DNA from 2 places in the Streptomyces sp. NPDC101393 genome. Region 2 is predicted to be linked to the other one. Evidence: predicted binding sites of a transcription regulator. Region 2 holds the regulator's gene; the other holds the start of a gene.
What was found. Region 2 encodes HspR, which represses chaperone genes until heat shock. Its sites were predicted from a motif close to TTGAGNNNNNNNNNCTCAA; they were not measured.
Positions count from the first base shown of each region.

Region 1: a site for HspR is predicted at 7,939-7,957, ahead of lon (endopeptidase La). Genes of this name have one in related genera too.

Region 1 is NZ_JBIWNU010000001.1:464,897-474,512, forward strand. Features, by position in the region: gene ACIRQ7_RS01980 (nitrate- and nitrite sensing domain-containing protein) at 1-2,142, opposite strand, end outside; gene ACIRQ7_RS01985 (hypothetical protein) at 2,758-3,603, shown strand; gene ACIRQ7_RS01990 (MarR family winged helix-turn-helix transcriptional regulator) at 3,721-4,215, opposite strand; gene ACIRQ7_RS01995 (lysozyme) at 4,517-5,386, shown strand; gene lon (endopeptidase La) at 5,508-7,916, opposite strand; gene ACIRQ7_RS02005 (pentapeptide repeat-containing protein) at 8,093-8,950, opposite strand; gene ACIRQ7_RS02010 (YfbM family protein) at 9,145-9,616, shown strand, end outside.
Region 2 is NZ_JBIWNU010000005.1:620,831-630,446, forward strand. Features, by position in the region: gene ACIRQ7_RS19385 (FG-GAP repeat domain-containing protein) at 1-954, opposite strand, end outside; gene ACIRQ7_RS19390 ((Fe-S)-binding protein) at 1,113-3,395, opposite strand; gene dnaK (molecular chaperone DnaK) at 3,703-5,571, shown strand; gene grpE (nucleotide exchange factor GrpE) at 5,568-6,254, shown strand; gene dnaJ (molecular chaperone DnaJ) at 6,300-7,481, shown strand; gene ACIRQ7_RS19410 (heat shock protein transcriptional repressor HspR) at 7,483-7,935, shown strand; gene ACIRQ7_RS19415 (hypothetical protein) at 8,008-8,412, opposite strand; gene ACIRQ7_RS19420 (Uma2 family endonuclease) at 8,756-9,616, opposite strand, start outside.

The sequences.
Region 1 (9,616 bases), on a different contig from region 2:
GCCGGCGTCGGATTCGGCGCGGCCACGGGCGTCGGCAACGGCATCGGCCACCGGCGCCGGGCGGCTCCTCGGGACCCGGCTCGGCAGGGCGTTGGAGTTCGCCTCGGCCACCGAGCCCGGCAGGCTCGGGGTGTGCGGCAGCTCGTCCGACGACGCCGTCGGCGCGGCGGACGGCGCCGGGCGGGTGGGCAGGATCGAGCGGGGGAGCACGACGACGGCGGTGACGCCGCCCTGCTTCTGGGCCCGGAGCTGGACCCGTACGCCGTGCCGGGCGGCCAGCCGCACCACGACGTACAGACCGAGGCCCAGCGCCTCGTCGACCGTCTCCGACGACGAGGCGGCCTCGGCGTCCGACAGCCGGTCGTTGAGCTCCTCCAGGCGGTCGGTGGTCATCCCTATGCCCTCGTCCTGGACGGAGAGCATCAGTTCGCCGCTCTCCAGCAGCCAGCCGGACAGCTCGACATGGGCGTCCGGCGGCGAGAACGCGGTGGCGTTCTCCAGGAGTTCGGCGACGAGATGGCTGATGTCGTCGGCGGCGAACCCGGCGAGCTGGGAGTGCGGCGGCAGCGACTGGATACGGACCCGCTGATAGCGCTCGATCTCGCTGATCGAGGCGCGCAGCACGTCCAGCAGGGGTACCGGCCCGCCGTGCCCGCCGCTGTGCTCGGCGCCCGCGAGGACGAGGAGGTTCTCGCTGTTGCGGCGCATCCGGGCGGCGAAGTGGTCCAGCTTGAAGAGCGTTTCCAGCCGCTCCGGGTCCTGCTCGCTCTCCTCCAGCGACTCGATGACGCCGAGCTGGCGCTCCACCAGGCCGAGGGTGCGCACCGAGAGGTTGACGAACCGGCCGTGCACACCGGCACGCAGCGCGGCGAGCCGCTCGGTGAGGTCGGCGACCTCCTCCTTGAGCGATTCCCCCTGGTCCTGGAGGACCTCGCGCTCGGCGACCAGCCGCTGCCGTCCGGAGACCAGCCGCTTGCGCTCGCCCTCCAGTTCGGCGGTCTTCTTCGCCAGCTGGGCGACCTGGGCGTGCAGCGCGTTGACGGAGCGTACGGCGGCGGCGAATTCGTCGTCGCGGCCGGTGAAGGTGATGGCTTCTTCGTGGGCCGGGTCGGCGGCGACGCGCCGGGCGCCGATCCGCAGGACGGCCAGCGGCCGGGTCAGGGAACGGGCCGCGGAGACACCGGCGCCGACGGCGAGCAGCAGGCAGAGCCCGGCGAGCCCGATGCTGATCTCCAGCGCCGTCACATCGTCGTCGCGCAGGGCGCCGAGCCGCTGGATGTCGGCGGTGGCCATGGCGGATTCCACACCGCGCATCAGCCCGACGCGGGAGGTGAGGGTGGACCGGACGCGCTCGCGGTTCAGCCGCAGATCGGCGGCGTCCAGGCGCGGCTGGTCGGTGAGGCGGGTCAGATAGCGCTCGGCCGTGGTGACGTCGGTGCCGTTGACGGTGCGGTCGTAGCGGTCCCGTCCGGTCTCGCTCGCGGACTGCGCGAAGTCGCCCAGCGCGCCCTGCTCGCGCAGATGCGCCAGTTGGGCGGCGGCGGTCAGCTTGGGCTGGCTGCCGCCGGCGTTGAGGGCGGCGAGCAGCAGCGCGCGGGTGCCGGCCGCCTGGTCGGCGGCGCGGCCCAGGGCGGGCAGCGCGCGGGTGTCGGCGTCGGCTGCGTCGGCGCGCGCGGGCAGACCGCGGGCGATGTCGTCGCTGATCGCACCGAGCGACTGCACGACCTGGGTGTAGTCGTCGAAGGTGTCCTCGGCCGTTCCGGGCCCGGACAGCGCCTTCTGACGGGTCTGCGGCAGCGCGGCGAGGAGCTTGTCGGCGGCGCCGAACACGGCGGCCTCGCCGGCGGCGTCCCGGGCCTCCGAGCGCAGCTCCGAGGCCTGCCGGTCCACCCGGGCGCGCGGCGGCTGCACGGCCCCGGCACCGCCCTGGCGGCCCCGCCCGGCGGCGACGTATTCGGTCATGGCGTCGCGCTCGTCGGCGAGGGAGTGCGCGAGGGCGACGGCCCGCGCGTTCAACTCGGCGAGGTCGACCAGCTGCTGGGTCTGCTGTGCGTGGTCCGCCGCCGTGAAGACGGCGGGCGTTCCGGCGCCGAGGACGGCGGCGGCCACGACCGCCACGGCCCCGACGAGGCGGTTGCGCACCCGTGCGGAGTGCCGTCCCGCGCTGCCGTCACCACTGTCCGAAGTACCCGGACCCGCACCGGTGCCCGCACCCGGTCCCGAGACCGAACGGGCCGGTGTACCCGGCTTCCCTGCGCCGCCCCGAAGCCGCTTCATCCGCACCGCTGCTCGCATTCCTGTCTCGCCTGCCCACGCCATCCGGCGTCGCGGACCCGGCTCGCTCTCCGCTCGCGGGGCGGACCTGCGCGAAGACCGCAGCAGCGCACAATTCCGCGAAGGGGAACAGCCCGGCTCTGCGCGTCGCGACGAATGTCCTGGTCCCACCCCATGATCCGGGAAACGACCCTTCCACCGGCACCGCGCAGTGGCTCGGCATCCATGTCCGGCCACCTGAATGAGTGAACATCAATCGGAGTTTGGCCATCAACTTCCGTCCACCGGGGCCCAGGGCCGCAACCCCACGCAACCCCCGGACGGGTTTGGAGATGCGACCCGGTCCTGGAAGGATGCGCGCCCGCACCCCGCCCGGCCCCCGCGCCCTTACCTCCGGTACACCGCTGACCTGGCCGTACGCGGGTGCTCCGCGCGGCCCCCTGACCGCCGGGGGCGACGGCCCGCTCCGGCACACTGCGTCGCATGCGCATCGAACTCGCCACCGAGCCGGGCGATCCCCAACGCCCAAACGAGGACTACACGTCCGTCGCGCTTCCGGCCTCCGGCCTGGGCGGTGTCCTGGTCCTGCTGGACGGCGTGACGCCGCCCGAGGGGGACACCGGATGCGTGCATTCGGTGCCGTGGTTCACCGCACGCCTCGGGGGCGCAATGCTCGAACTGTCCGGTTCACACCGTGATATGACGCTCCCTGAGGCGCTCGCCGCGGCCATCGCCCGCACGGCCGATACGCACCGCACCACCTGTGACCTTTCTCACGCACGGACGCCGCAGGCAACCGTGGTCGCCGCGCGGTGGTCCGAACAGGCCGTGGAACACCTCGTACTGTCCGATTCCGCCCTCCTCATCGGGCGCCCGGACGGCTCGGTGCAGCCGGTGCTGGACTCCCGCCTCGACGAACTGCCCCCCGGGGTCCGCGAGCGGAAGGCAGCCGTACGGGCACTGCCCCGCGGCTCCGCCGAACGCGCGGCCGCGGGCCGGGAGTACGTCCGCACGGTCGAGGCGCTGCGCAACGCCGAGGGCGGCTTCTTCACCGCGGCGGCCGACCCGGCGGTGGCGGACCGCGCCGTCACCGGCAGCACCCCGCGCACCCAGGTCCGGTCACTGACCGCGCTGAGCGACGGCGCGGGCCGCTGGGTCGAGGTCTTCCGGGAGGGCTCCTGGGCGGACTGCGCGGCCCTGGTGGCCAAGGAGGGCCCGCAGGCGCTGATCGACCGGGTGCGGGCGGCGGAGGCGGCCGACCCGGACGGCACGGCCCATCCCCGCGGCAAGGCGAGGGACGACGCCTCGGTCGTTTTTGTCATGCCGTGACAAGGCGGGGCCGCCGGCCGGGCGTCGGGGCGGCCGACGGCGAGCCGCCGTACGGTCGGCGCGACGGTCACGGCAAAGCCCCTCCCGGCTCCCGCTGCCGCCCCTTACGGGTACGCCCTACGCGGGCTCGTCCCCGTCCTGTTCGGCGTTGAGCTGGTGCAGGAGGCGTGCCAGTTCGGCGACCTCCGTGCGGTCCCAGGCGGCGAGGCGGCGGGCGTACTGGGCGCGGCGGCCGGTGCGGACACGGGTGAAGCGGGCGCGGCCCTCGTCGGTGATCCGCACCAGGACCGCCCGCCCGTCGGCCGGGTCCGGTTCGCGGGCGACGAGGCCGAGGCCCTCCAGGGCGTGCAGCTGACGGCTCATCGTGGCCTTGCCGACGCCGAAGAATCCGGCGAGGTCGGTGGCGCGCTGCGCACCGGCGTCGGCCAGCCGGACGAGGAGTCCGTAGGCGGCCGGCTCCAGATCGGGGTGGACCTCACGCGCCAGCTCTCCGGAGGAGGCGCGGGCGCGGCGGAGGAAGACCGCCAACTCGCGTTCAAGGGCCAGGAATACGTGGTCCACACCAATCGGCTCGCCGTCCGCCTCGATGCCATCGGCTCCGGTGTTGTGCACGTCAGCGCCCTCTCCCGCTTTCCCTACCCTGAAAGTTTCCTTCAGCGGCGGCCGAAGCCGCAGCTGGGCCAGTATTTCGCAGGATTAGACCAACGGCAGCCCGCCGCCGCTCTTTTATCGCGCCGGTCTACGCGCGTATCGTCATTTCTGGCATGGCCACACCAATTTCAGGGGTTTTCGCGAACCACCCCTGAGGCAGACCGTTTCCGCTCCGGCAGACCGTTCCCCCTCTGGTAGACCGTTCCTCTCAGGTAGACCGTTCCCCCCTCAGGTCAACTCACCGAGATCTTCGGAGGCACGAATGCCCGTGCTCAGATCCGGCTCCCCCCACCGCTCCTCGCGCTCCCTCGCGACCGTGGCCGGGATCCTCCTCGCGATCGTCTCCCTCCTCCTCGGCCTGCCCGGCAGCGCCGCGGCGGCACCGAAGTACGCCCCCGAGCCCACCCACCCCGGCCAGGACTGGGCCGGTTCACAGATCGCCGCCCACGAGGGCGGCGCCCCGGGAGTCGCCCCGGGAGTCGCCCCGCCGGATTCCGCGGCCGCCGCCTCGGTCGAGGGCGTGGACGTCAGCGGCCACCAGGGCAGCGTCAATTGGCAGACCCTCTGGAACAGCGGCGTCCGCTTCGCCTACGTGAAAGCGACCGAATCCACCAGCTACACCAACCCGTCGTTCGCGCAGCAGTACAACGGCTCATACAACGTCGGGATGATCCGTGGCGCGTACCACTTCGCCACCCCCAACACCTCCAGCGGCGCCGCGCAGGCCAACTACTTCGTCGACCACGGCGGCGGCTGGTCCAAGGACGGCAAGACGCTGCCCGGCGCTCTCGACATGGAATACAACCCCTACGGGGCGACCTGCTACGGGCTGAGCGCGGCCGGGCTGGTCAACTGGATGAAGGACTTCTTCGCCACCTACAAGGCGCGCACCGGCCGGGACGCCGTCATCTACACCTCCACCAGCTGGTGGCAGCAGTGCACCGGCAACTCCGGCGCCTTCGGCGCGGTCAACCCGCTGTGGGTCCCGCGCTACGGCTCCTCGGTCGGTGAACTCCCGGCCGGCTGGGGCTTCCACACCATCTGGCAGTACACCTCGACCGGTCCGACGGTCGGCGACCACAACCGCTTCAACGGCGCCCTGGACCGCCTCCAGGCCCTCGCCAACGGCTGACCCGCCGACTGCGTACGGGGCGGGGTCGGCGCCCGGCCGCCTGCGCGAAGGAACGGGACGAACAGGGCCCCTTCCGCACACGGAGTGCGGGAGGGGCCCTGCCGGTTGCCGGCCACTACCGTCACGCGGCGACCGGAACCTCCGGTGCGGCACCGGCCGAGGCCGGTGTCAGCGCCAGTTCGAGGACCTGCCGGACGTCCGCGACCGGGTGGACCCTGAGGCCCTCCAGGATCTCGGCCGGCACGTCGTCCAGATCCGGCTCATTGCGCTTGGGGATGATCACGGTCGTGATCCCGGCGCGGTGCGCGGCCAGCAGCTTCTGCTTGACGCCGCCGATCGGCAGCACCCGCCCGGTCAGCGAGATCTCCCCGGTCATCGCCACGTCCGGCCGGACCTGCCGGCCCGACAGCAGCGAGGCCAGCGCGGTCGTCATCGTCACGCCCGCGCTCGGACCGTCCTTGGGGACGGCGCCCGCGGGGACGTGCAGATGCACTCCGCGCTCCTTCAGATCGGCGACCGGCAGCTCCAGTTCGGCGCCGTGCGAGCGCAGGAACGACAGTGCGATGTGTGCCGACTCCTTCATCACGTCACCGAGCTGACCGGTCAGCTGGAGCCCGGCCGCACCGGTCTCCGGATCGGAGAGCGACGCCTCGACGTACAGCACGTCGCCGCCTGCACCGGTGACCGCGAGGCCGGTGACCACACCGGGGACCGCGGTCCGCCGCTCGGCCGGGTCCTGCGCCGACTCCGGGGTGTGGTGCGGGCGCCCGATCAGCGGACGCAGCGCGTCCGTGCCGACCGTGAACGGCAGCTCCCGCTCGCCCAGTTCGTGCTGGGCCGCGACCTTGCGCAGCAGCCTGGCGACCGACCGCTCCAGATTCCGCACGCCCGCCTCGCGGGTGTATTCGCCCGCCAGCTTGCGCAGCGCGTCGTCCTCCAGGGTCACCTCGCCCGCTTCGAGACCGGCCCGCTCCAACTGGCGGGGCAGCAGGTGATCCCGTGCGATGACGACCTTCTCGTCCTCGGTGTACCCGTCCAGCCGGACCAGTTCCATGCGGTCCAGCAGCGGCTCGGGGATGGACTCCAGGACGTTGGCGGTGGCCAGGAAGACCACATCGCTGAGGTCCAGTTCGACCTCCAGGTAGTGGTCGCGGAAGGTGTGGTTCTGCGCCGGGTCCAGGACTTCCAGGAGGGCGGCCGCGGGGTCGCCGCGGAAGTCGGATCCGACCTTGTCGATCTCGTCGAGCAGCACCACCGGGTTCATCGACCCGGCCTCCTTGATGGCCCGCACGATCCGGCCGGGCAGCGCGCCGACGTACGTACGGCGGTGACCGCGGATCTCCGCCTCGTCCCGCACACCGCCGAGGGCGACCCGGACGAATTCGCGGCCCATGGCCCGCGCGACGGACTCGCCGAGCGACGTCTTGCCCACACCGGGCGGCCCGACGAGCGCCAGCACCGCGCCGCCGCGGCGCCCGCCGACCAGCCCGAGTCCGCGCTCGGCCCGGCGCTTGCGGACGGCGAGGTATTCGGTGATCCGCTCCTTGACGTCGTCCAGGCCGGAGTGGTCGGCATCCAGGATCTCCCGGGCGCCGGCGATGTCGTAGGCGTCCTCGGTGCGGGCGTTCCACGGCAGTTCGAGGACGGTGTCCAGCCAGGTGCGGATCCAGGAGCCCTCCGGGCTCTGGTCGCTGGACCGCTCCAGCTTGTCGACCTCCTTGAGGGCGGCCTTGCGGACGTCCTCGGGCAGCTCGGCGGCCTCGACCCGGGCGCGGTAGTCCTCGCCCTCGTCCTCGGGGTCGCCGTTGATCTCGGCGAGTTCCTTGCGGACCGCCTCCATCTGGCGCCGCAGCAGGAACTCCCGCTGCTGCTTGTCGACGCCCTCCTGGACGTCCTTGGCGATGGACTCGGCGACGTCCTGCTCGGCGAGGTGCTCGCGCAGCGCCTCGGTGGCGAACTTCAGCCGGGCGACCGGATCGACGGTCTCCAGCAGCTGGACCTTCTGCTCGGTGGTCAGGAACGGGGAGTACCCGGAGTTGTCGGCGAGGGTCCCGATGTCGTCGATCTGCTGCACGCGGTCCACGACCTGCCAGGCGCCGCGCTTGCGCAGCCAGCTGGTGGCCAGGGCCTTGTATTCGGTGATGAGTTCACCTGCCGAGCCGGGCAGGGGGTCGGGGGCCGTCTCCTCGACGGTGGTGCCCTCCACCCAGAGCGCGGCTCCGGGACCGGTCGTGCCGGAGCCGATCCGCACCCGGCCCAGGCCCCGGATCAGCGCACCGGGGTCGCCGTCGGACAGCCGCCCGACCTGCTCGATCCGGCCGAGCGTGCCGATACCGGCGTAGGTGCCGTCGACCCGGGGCACAAGCAGCACCTCCGGCTTGTTACCCGATGAGGCGGCGGCCTGCGCGGCCTCCACCGCTGCCCGCACATCCGTGTCGGACAGGTCGAGGGGCACCACCATGCCGGGCAGCACGACCTCGTCATCGAGGGGCAGCACGGGCAGAGTGAGCGATGTGGACGTCGAAGCCATGATCTCCCCTTCGGCAAGCAAGTTGAGCTATACCCACTCAATGCAAGGAGTGCGGAAGATGTTCCCCAGGCGGCGTTCGCTGTGAGCGATCACAGCGGACAGCGGGACCGGAGGGGTACAGAGAGGAGGGGACAGCGCGGCCGGGGGGCTCCGGGGATGGCCGGGGCGGGCAGTCGCTACCGCTTCCAGTGCGACGGGCGGGTGAGCGCCGGCGGCAGGCGGGTGGCACCGTCGCCCTTGGCCGCGTTGGCCTGAGCCTGGGTCAGGAAGATGCAGCCGGTGAGGTCGGCGCCACGGAGGTCGGCATCCCGCAGGTCCGCGCCGATCAGATCGGCCGACCGCAGGTCCGCGCCCTGGAGGTCGGCCGCGATGAGGAGGGCGCCCCGGAGGTTGGCCCCGCGCAGATCGGCGCCTTTGAGGCGGGCCCCCATGAGATCGGCCCCGCGCCGGTCCTTCCTGCGGCCCGGGACCTCGGCGCGGACGAGTTCACTGCTGCGCAGCAGCAGCGCGTTGACCTCGCCGCGGTGGGCCGGCACGTCCAGCGCGGACAGCTCCTCGGCGCTGCCGAGGGTGAGCCGCTCGGTCTTCTCCAGCGCGTCGCGCAGGTCGGCGTGGAGGGGGCGGGCCGGGTCCAGGGTCAGCGCTTCGGCCAGGTACCAGAGCAGTTCGTGCAGCTGCCGCATGACGGGGAACACGTCGAACATCTGCCGTGCGCCGCGCGGGGACCCCCGCCAGTCCTGGCCGCCGAAGGTGACCTGCGAGACCTTCTGGCCGGCGCCGAAGCAGTCGAAGACCGTGCAGCCGGAGAAGCCGCGCTCGCGCAGCTCGGCGTGGATGCCGCAGCGGGAGTCCGGCTGGAGGTTGGGACAGGGCTTCCCGGCGTCCTTGTCGATCGCGAAGTCCGCCGAGGCGGCGAACGGCAGCGCGACGCAGCACAGTCCGAAGCAGCTGCCGCAGTCGGCCCGCAGGCCTAGGTCGGGCCGCGGTCCGGGATCCGCGGTGCCGGGCGCGCCACCGGGGGCGGTATCGGGAATCGGGTGCTCGCGGTCCTGGGGCAAGGTGGCTGAACTCCTGCTACCTGGGGCGCGACAGGTCGGCCTCGCCCTGATGTGGCCCCATTCTCCCAGGGGCCGCCGGCCGCGCCGGACGGCTTGTTTCGATCGCTGCGCCCGCCGCACCCCACCCCGGGCACGCCGCGTTGTCAGTGCCCGGACCTAGCATCCGGACCATGAGCATGATCGGGGAATACGCACGAGTCACACCCGCCGAACTCGACCGGGCCCGCCGCGATCCCGAGTGGGCGCTGGATCTGGTCAGCGCGCGCATGAACGCCGAGCCCGCCGACGGCACGGACCCGGCGGCCGCGCGCTGCCTGGACATCGACAAGGCCTGGGACGCCGTCGGCTTCCTGCTGCGCCGCACGTCCTTCCCGGTGGACATCGTCCACGGCGAGGAGGAGCTGGCCAACGCCGACGACTGGGGTTACGGACCACCCCGCTGCCTCGCCCCCGACCGGGTGCGGGCGGCCGCCGAGGCGCTGGCGTCGATATCCGGCGCCGACCTGACCGCGGGCGTCGACCCGGCCGACCTCGCGCGGTCCGAGGTCTACCCGACGATCGTCTGGGAGCGCGGGGGCGGCGAGTCCCTGGACTATGTGCGCGAGCACTACGACGCCCTGCGGCCGTTCTTCCGCGCCGCGG
Region 2 (9,616 bases):
GGCGCCCAGGAGGCGGCCGTCGGTGTCGGCGGTCACCGCTGCCAGAGGCGCCCCGGCGCCGCCGAAGTGGCCGTAGGCCAGGGCGTATCCGGGCGGGAAGGCGGCGCCGGCGCGGGTCGGGCCCTGGGGGCCGCCGAGGGCGAGGCGGCCGCGGGCGCGGCGGCCGGGGTCGGCGGCGCGTACGAGGAGGTCGTCGGCGCCGTCGGCATTGGTGTCGAGGGCGGGGGCGAGCGGGCCCCCGGTGGTGGCGAGGGCGGTGCCGGGGACGGCGACGGGGGCGCCGGCCGCCTTCGGGGCGCCGGCGCGGGTGAACGGGCCGCGCAGGTAGCTGACGCGGGGCCCGGAGGCGGTGACGGCCAGGTCGGGCGCGCCGTCTCCGTTGAAGTCGCCGCAGACCGGCTGACCGGGCCATTCGTTGCCGATGCGGGCCCCGGCCGGGATGCGCAGTTTCACGGCGCGTACCGCGCCCAGGCCCTTCGGCGAGCCGAAGAGGAGCTGGACGGGGACGGGCGGGCGGCCGATGCCGTCATAGGGCGGGTCGGTGGTGACCACGAGGTCGGTGAATCCGTCCCCGTCGAGGTCGCAGGTGGTCTCCGCGTCGAAGGCGGCGGGGACGGTACGGCGGGTGGCGGCGGCGTTGCGGGCCGGGGTCAGCAGCTCGCGGGTGGCCGGGTCGAGGCCGTGCGCCGAGCCGTAGACGATGCCGATGCCGGGGTCGTCGTCATGGCCGCCGGCCGGGGCGAGGAGGCTGTCGACGACGAGATCGGGGTGGCCGTCGCCGTTGAAGTCGTGGGCGGTCCTGCTGCCGTCGCCGGCCGGTACGGGGCGTATGGGCGGGCCGGAGGCGCGGTGGGCGCGGGGGCGGTCGTCGCCGGAACCGCCGGAGGGGAGCAGGCCGCAGCCCGAGAGCAACAGGGCACAGCCGAGTCCTGCCGCCGCCAGCCGTCTTCGCACAACGCACCTCACCCGTAACGCTGTTGATGTGTGGACCGAGCCCCGGCCTTCCGGGGTGCGGATGATGCTGCCCAATGGGGCGGCGGGCCGCAATGCGACGGCCGGCCCCGCACATGCGCGGGGCCGGCCGTCGGTCGGGATTCAGCGGTGCTGCGGTGTCACTTCACCGGCTCGGGCTCCGGTGCGTCCTCGGTCTCCGGCTCGCCGGCCGGGTCGGCCGGGACCTTGACGGAGTCCAGCAGCAGCTGGGCGACGTCGACGACCTGGACGGATTCCCTGGCCTTGCCGTCGTTCTTCTTGCCGTTGACGGAGTCCGTCAGCATGACGAGGCAGAAGGGGCAGGCGGTGGAGACGATGTCGGGGTTGAGGGAGAGGGCCTCGTCGACGCGCTCGTTGTTGATGCGCTTGCCGATCCGCTCCTCCATCCACATCCGCGCGCCACCGGCGCCACAGCAGAAGCCGCGCTCCTTGTGGCGGTGCATCTCCTCGTTCCGCAGGCCCGGCACCTTGGCGATGATCTCGCGCGGCGGTGTGTAGACCTTGTTGTGGCGGCCCAGGTAGCAGGGGTCGTGGTAGGTGATCAGACCCTCGACCGGGGTGACGGGGGTGAGCTTGCCCTCGTCGATGAGGTGCTGCAGCAGCTGGGTGTGGTGGATGACCTCGTACTCGCCGCCCAGCTGCGGGTACTCGTTCGCGATGGTGTTGAAGCAGTGCGGGCAGGTCGCGACGATCTTCTTCGCGGACTTCGGCTTCTTGGTCGACTCGTCCACTGAACCGTCCTCCGCGAGGGACTCGCCGAAGGCCATGTTCAGCGTGGCCACGTTCTCCGCGCCGAGCTGCTGGAAGAGGAACTCGTTGCCCAGGCGGCGGGGGGAGTCACCGGTGCACTTCTCGTCGCCGCCCATGATCGCGAACTTCACGCCGGCGATGTGCAGCAGCTCCGCGAACGCCTTCGTGGTCTTCTTCGCGCGGTCCTCCAGGGCGCCGGCGCAGCCGACCCAGTAGAGGTACTCGACCTCGGTGAGGTCCTCGACGTCCTGGCCGACGACCGGGACCTCGAAGTCGACCTCCTTGACCCAGGCCAGGCGCTGCTTCTTGGCCAGGCCCCAGGGGTTGCCCTTCTTCTCCAGGTTCTTGAGCATCGTTCCGGCCTCGGAGGGGAACGACGACTCGATCATGACCTGGTAGCGGCGCATGTCGACGATGTGGTCGATGTGCTCGATGTCCACCGGGCACTGCTCGACGCAGGCGCCGCAGGTGGTGCACGACCACAGGACGTCCGGGTCGATGACGCCGTTCTCTTCGAGGGTGCCGACCAGCGGGCGCTCGGCCTCGGCCAGCGCGGACTGCGGGACGTCCTTGAGCTGCTCGGCGGTGGCCTTCTCGTTGCCCTCGTCGTCCTTGCCGCCGCCCGCCAGGAGGTACGGCGCCTTGGCGTGCGCGTGGTCGCGCAGCGCCATGATCAGCAGCTTCGGCGACAGCGGCTTGCCGGTGTTCCAGGCGGGGCACTGCGACTGGCAGCGGCCGCACTCGGTGCAGGTGGAGAAGTCGAGGATGCCCTTCCAGGAGAAGTGCTCGATCTGCGAGACGCCGAACTGGTCGTCCTCGCCCGGGTCCTCGAAGTCGATCGGCTTGCCCTCGGTGGTCATCGGCTGCAGCGCACCGAGCGCGACGTCGCCGTCGGCCTCGCGCTTGAACCAGATGTTGGGGAAGGCCAGGAAGCGGTGCCAGGCGACACCCATGTCGGTCTTCAGGGCGACCGTGATCATCCAGATGAAGGACGTCGCGATCTTCAGGCCGGCGAAGAAGTAGGTGAGGTTCTGGAGCGTCGGGACGTCCAGGCCCTCCAGCCCCGAGACCACCGGGTACGAGATGAAGAACGAGGCGTCGTAGCCGGCCACGTGATGCTGGGCACCCTCCAGCGCGTGCAGCATGAAGATGCAGACGCCGACGATGAGGATGACCGCTTCGACGAAGTACGCCTGGCCGATGTTGGAGCCGGCGAAGCGGGACTTGCGGCCCGCGCCGCCCGGCCTGCTCAGCTGCCGGATGACGATCAGGACCAGGATGCCGACGACCGTCATCGTGCCGATGAACTCGACGAAGACGTTGTAGGGCGCCCATTCACCGATGACCGGCAGCAGCCAGTCGGCCTTGAAGAGCTGGCCGATGGCGTTGACGATGGTGAGCAGCAGCGAGAAGAAGCCCACCGCCACGAACCAGTGCGCCACGCCGACGATGCCCCAGCGGTTCATCCGGGTGTGGCCGAGGAACTCCTTGGCGACAGTGACGGTGCGCTGGACGGGCTCGTCCGTGCGGGTGCCTGCGGGTACGGGCTGGCCTAGCCGTACGAAGTGGTAGATCTGCAGGATGGCACGGCCGAACAGCGCGACGCCGACCGCGATTAGGACCAGCGACACGATGATCGCGGCGAGTTGCATGGGTGGCTCCTCGAACCTGCGAGAGCGGATTTCTCGGGGGAATCCAGGGGACTCTAGGGAATTACTAAGCGGTAACTTTTCAGGTCTGCGCTGAGGTTACCCAGTATCCGCCGCCCCATGAAGCCGCCCGGCCGGTGATCTGTGTCGCGCAGGCAACCCTCTCCTGGGCGCGGACGTCTTGGCTGACATGGCACTGACGATAAGGCCGACATAAAAGTTGAGTGCGCCCGACTCAGCTCTGTTGACAGGTTTCGATCCGTGTTGCACGCTTGAGTCTGTTCCACTCAAGTCAGCTGGAGGAATTGAAATGGCACGTGCGGTCGGCATCGACCTGGGCACGACGAACTCCGTCGTCAGTGTTCTCGAAGGCGGTGAGCCCACCGTCATCACCAACGCCGAGGGCGCCAGGACCACGCCGTCCGTTGTCGCCTTCGCCAAGAACGGCGAGGTGCTGGTCGGCGAGGTCGCCAAGCGCCAGGCGGTCACGAACGTCGACAGGACCATCCGGTCGGTCAAGCGCCACATGGGCACCGACTGGAAGATCGACATCGACGACAAGGGCTTCAACCCGCAGCAGATGAGCGCCTTCATCCTGCAGAAGCTCAAGCGTGACGCCGAGTCGTACCTGGGCGAGAAGGTGGTGGACGCGGTCATCACCGTCCCTGCCTACTTCAACGACTCCGAGCGCCAGGCGACCAAGGAGGCCGGCGAGATCGCGGGCCTGAACGTCCTGCGTATCGTCAACGAGCCCACCGCGGCGGCGCTGGCGTACGGCCTGGAGAAGGACGACCAGACCATTCTGGTCTTCGACCTCGGTGGCGGCACCTTCGACGTCTCGCTGCTGGAGATCGGTGACGGCGTCGTCGAGGTGAAGGCCACCAACGGTGACAACCACCTCGGTGGTGACGACTGGGACCAGCGCGTCGTCGACTACCTGGTCAAGCAGTTCCAGAACGGCCACGGCGTCGACCTGGCCAAGGACAAGATGGCGCTGCAGCGTCTGCGCGAGGCCGCCGAGAAGGCGAAGATCGAGCTGTCGTCCTCCACCGAGACGACGATCAACCTCCCGTACATCACGGCCTCCGCCGAGGGCCCGCTGCACCTGGACGAGAAGCTCACGCGCTCGCAGTTCCAGCAGCTCACCTCGGACCTCCTGGACCGCTGCAAGACGCCGTTCCACAACGTCATCAAGGACGCGGGTATCAACCTGTCCGAGATCGACCACGTGGTCCTGGTCGGCGGCTCGACCCGTATGCCGGCCGTCGCCGAGCTCGTCAAGGAGCTGACCGGCGGCAAGGACGCCAACAAGGGCGTCAACCCGGACGAGGTCGTCGCCATCGGTGCGTCGCTGCAGGCCGGTGTCCTCAAGGGCGAGGTCAAGGACGTCCTCCTGCTGGACGTCACCCCGCTGTCCCTGGGCATTGAGACCAAGGGCGGCATCATGACCAAGCTCATCGAGCGGAACACGACGATCCCGACCAAGCGGTCCGAGATCTTCACCACCGCCGAGGACAACCAGCCCTCCGTGCAGATCCAGGTCTACCAGGGCGAGCGCGAGATCGCGGCGTACAACAAGAAGCTCGGGATGTTCGAGCTGACCGGTCTGCCGCCGGCCCCGCGCGGTGTCCCGCAGATCGAGGTCGCCTTCGACATCGACGCCAACGGCATCATGCACGTCGCCGCCAAGGACCTCGGCACGGGCAAGGAGCAGAAGATGACCGTCACCGGCGGCTCCTCGCTGCCGAAGGACGAGGTCGACCGCATGCGCCAGGAGGCGGAGCAGTACGCGGACGAGGACACCAAGCGCCGCGAGGCCGCCGAGTCCCGCAACCAGGGTGAGCAGCTCGTCTACCAGACCGAGAAGTTCCTCAAGGACAACGAGGACAAGGTCCCCGGTGACGTCAAGACCGAGGTCGAGACCGCCGTCGGCGAGCTGAAGGAGAAGCTCAAGGGCGAGGACACGGCCGAGATCCGCACCGCCACGGAGAAGGTCGCCGCCGTCTCCCAGAAGCTGGGCCAGGCCATGTACGCCGACGCCCAGGCCGCGGGTGGCGCCGAGGGCGCTGCCGGTGCCGCGGGCGCCGAGGGTGGCGAGGCGCAGGCCGACGCCGCCGACGACGTGGTGGACGCCGAGATCGTCGACGACGAGAAGCCGAAGAAGGATGGTGCCGCGTGACGGAGGAGACCCCGGGCTTCGACGAGAAGCCCGACGTCCCCTCCGACACCGAGTCCGCAGGAAACCCTGACGACGCGGCGCAGGCCGAGTCCGCCGACAACACGGCGGGCTCGTCCCCGGCCGGGGACGACAACGAAGGCACCCAGGACATCCAGGATGTCGCTCTGACGGCGCAGCTGGACCAGGTGCGTACGGCGCTCAACGAGCGCACGGCGGACCTCCAGCGGCTCCAGGCGGAGTACCAGAACTACCGCCGTCGGGTGGAGCGGGACCGGGTCACGGTCAAGGAGATCGCCGCGGCGAACCTCCTGACCGAGCTCCTTCCCACCCTCGACGACATCGGCCGTGCCCGCGAGCACGGCGAGCTGGTCGGCGGCTTCAAGTCGGTGGCCGAATCGATGGAGACCGTCGTTGCCAAGATCGGTCTGCAGCAGTTCGGCAAGGAGGGCGAGCCCTTCGACCCGACGATCCATGAAGCGCTGATGCATTCCTACGCACCGGATGTCACCGAGACCACGTGCGTGGCAATCCTTCAGCCCGGGTATCGCATCGGTGAACGAACGATCCGCCCCGCGCGGGTCGCCGTCGCCGAGCCGCAGCCCGGCGCACAGGCCGGCAAGCCCGCCTCGGAGGAGGACAGCACGTCGTCTGACGAGGAGAGCGGTGGCCCGGAAGAGGGCTGACGTGAGAACGACAGAGATAACCGCGCGGAAGGAGGGACGTCGGGGATGAGCACCAAGGACTTCGTGGAGAAGGACTATTACAAGGTCCTCGGCGTCCCGAAGGACGCGACCGAAGCGGAGATCAAGAAGGCGTACCGCAAGCTCGCCCGGGAGAACCACCCGGACGCCAACACCGGTGACGCCAAGGCCGAGGAGCGCTTCAAGGAGATCTCCGAGGCCAACGACGTCCTGGGTGACGCCAAGCGCCGCAAGGAGTACGACGAGGCCCGGTCGCTGTTCGGCAACGGCGGCTACCGCCCCGGTCCCGGCGCCGGCGGCGGCAGCTTCAACTTCGACCTCGGCGACCTCTTCGGGGGCGCGCCGGGCCAGAGTGGCGGCGGCGGTGCCGGCGGCTTCGGCGGCGGACTCGGTGACGTCTTCGGCGGCCTGTTCAACCGCGGCGGCGCGGGTACCCGTACCCAGCCGCGCCGCGGCCAGGACATCGAGTCCGAGGTGACGCTCAGCTTCACCGAGGCGGTCGACGGGGCCACGGTCCCGCTGCGGATGTCCAGCCAGGCGCCGTGCAAGGCGTGTTCGGGCACCGGCGACAAGAACGGCACCCCGCGGGTCTGCCCGACCTGCGTCGGCACCGGTCAGGTCAGCCGGGGCGGGGGCGGCGGCTTCTCGCTGACCGATCCCTGCGCGGACTGCAAGGGCCGGGGCCTGATCGCCCAGGACCCCTGCACCGTGTGCAAGGGCAGCGGGCGCGCGACGAGTTCACGCACCATGCAGGTCCGGATCCCCGCGGGCGTCTCGCACGACCAGCGCATCCGGCTGCGTGGCAAGGGCGGCCCCGGTGAACAGGGCGGCCCGGCCGGCGACCTGTATGTCGTGGTGCATGTCGACGCCCACCCGGTCTTCGGCCGCAAGGGCGACAACCTCACCGTCACGGTGCCGGTCACCTTTCCGGAGGCCGCGCTCGGCGGCGAGGTGAAGGTGCCGACGCTGGGCGGCCCGCCGGTCACCCTCAAGGTGCCGGCCGGCACTCCGAACGGCCGCACGATGCGGGCCCGGGGCAAGGGCGCGGCCCGTAAGGACGGCACTCGCGGTGACCTGCTGGTCACCATCGAGGTGATCGTCCCCAAGGATCTCGGCGACAAGGCGAAGGAGTCGCTGGAGAGCTATCGCGAGGCGACCGCGGGCCATGACCCGCGGGAGGAGCTGTTCCAGGCCGCGAAGGGAGCTTGAGATGGACAGCCGGGGCGGGCATCGTCGGAACCCGTATGAACTGACCGAAGAGTCGCCGGTGTACGTCATCTCCGTCGCGGCTCAGCTCTCCGGCCTGCATCCGCAGACCCTGCGGCAGTACGACCGGCTGGGCCTGGTCTCGCCCGACCGCACGGCCGGGCGGGGCCGCCGCTATTCCGCCCGGGACATCGAACTGCTCCGTACGGTGCAGCAGTTGTCCCAGGACGAGGGCATCAACCTCGCCGGCATCAAGCGCATCATCGAGCTGGAGAATCAGGTCGCCGCCCTCCAGCAGCGGGTCGCCGAGCTGCAGGGCGCCGTGGAGGGCGCGGCCAGCGCGATGCAGCAGCGGGAGGCGGCGGTGCATGCTTCCTACCGCCGCGACCTGGTCCCGTATCAGGACGTGCACCACACCAGCGCGCTGGTGGTGTGGCGCCCCAAGCGGGACGGTTAGCCGCCTGCGAACGCAGCGAGAGGGCCGGGGAAACCCGGCCCTTTTCGTCTGCCCGCCGCAGGTCGTCCCCGGTCAGCAGCCGTTGTAGCCGGCCGTCGGCATCGACAGGCGGCGGTGCACATGCGACTTCATCGCCAGTGTGTAGACGGGCTCGTCGACGTCGACGAGCTCCAGGCGGACGCCGGCCGCGGCGCAGCGTGCGGTGAACTCGTCGGCGCCGTCGATGGCGGTCTCCAGCGCCCTGCGGTTGGGCGTCACGAAGACATCCACCTTGCCCGCTTCGACGTCGCTCCACAGCGCGAGGTGGTCGGCGCGCAGCTGGTGCAGGCTGAGTTGGCAGGTCAGGTGGTAGTCACGGGCTGCCGCCCACTGTTTGCACATGTCGTGCTGGCGGCGGTCGTCGACCAGGAACGGGTCCTCGTCCAGCTCGGACAGCGGCATCAGGCAGGCGATCGCCGTCACTCGGACCGAGTTCATCGTGCCCTCCGGGGCGTGGCGACTGTGGGGGCGACGATACCCCCGCGGACGGCCCTGGGTGGAGGGGCGGTGCCGGGCGGCGAGGCGTAGCCGCAGGCGTGGCAGATCTTCCATCCGTCCTGGTTGACGGCGAGTTGGCCGCCGCACCGCGGGCACAGCTCGGCGCGCGGGCACGGCCGGGCGGGTTCCGCGCGGCGGGGAACGGTGGTGGGGATGCGCACTGCCGACGCCATAGGGCCTCCAGGCTCGGTGCCAACCGCTCCTGGGTACCAGGTGGTTGCCAGGGGGCGGGCGGAAGGGGCCCGGTTTCGGCCAGGCCGGGCAGCAGGGCGTCCTACCGGGCTCAGGCCCGGCCCAGCGCCTTGGTGACCGCGATCTCGATCATGACGCGGTCGGGGTTCGGCGACGGCATCCGGTGGTAGCGCCCGGCGTAGCGGTTCACCGCGTCCGCCACCGACTCGGCGTCCGTACGCACCCGCGCGATGCCCTCCAGCGTCGCCCAGCGCCCGCGGTCGACCTGGCACACGGCCACCGGCATCCCGTCCGGCCCGGCGGCGGTGATGTTCTTGACCTTGGTGCTGTCCTTGCGGGTGATGATCCGCGCGATCCGCTGCTCCGCGTCGTAGGTCACACCGACGGGGACGACGTGCGGGGTGCCGTTGCGGCGGAGGGTGGTCAGCGTCGGCATCAGGTATTCGCCCCAGAAGGCGAGGTACTCGGAGCTGAGGGCGGAGAGGTCGTGGGCCATGGGGCAAGGGTAGTTGGGGCCCGGCCCCGGAGCCTCAGAGGAAGTCGGTCGTCTCCAGGTCGAAGGAGAAGGCGCGGGGAGGGGGACGGACTTGCCGAAGGGGACCGTGATGTTCGCTACGTAGTCCTCTGCGGTGGGGTCGCTGAAGAGCGTGAGGGCGGACTTCTCGCGGTCGATGAGGAGGTAGAGCGGAATGCCGGCGCGGGCATAGTCGTGGTGCTTGGCGACACGGTCCTTCCGGGGCCTGCTCGACGTCACCTCGACGACCATGGCGACGCCGTCGCTGGGCATCCAGGGGGGCGCGCCGCGGAAGAGGCGCAGCGTGCGCGGGGCGATGGTGGCGTCGGGGACCACGTGGTCCGTGGGCAGACCGCCCGTACTGGAGAGGACGAGTCCCTTATGACCGGACCATTCCATGTCGGTCACCGACTCCCGTAGCACCTGCCGGTTGACGGT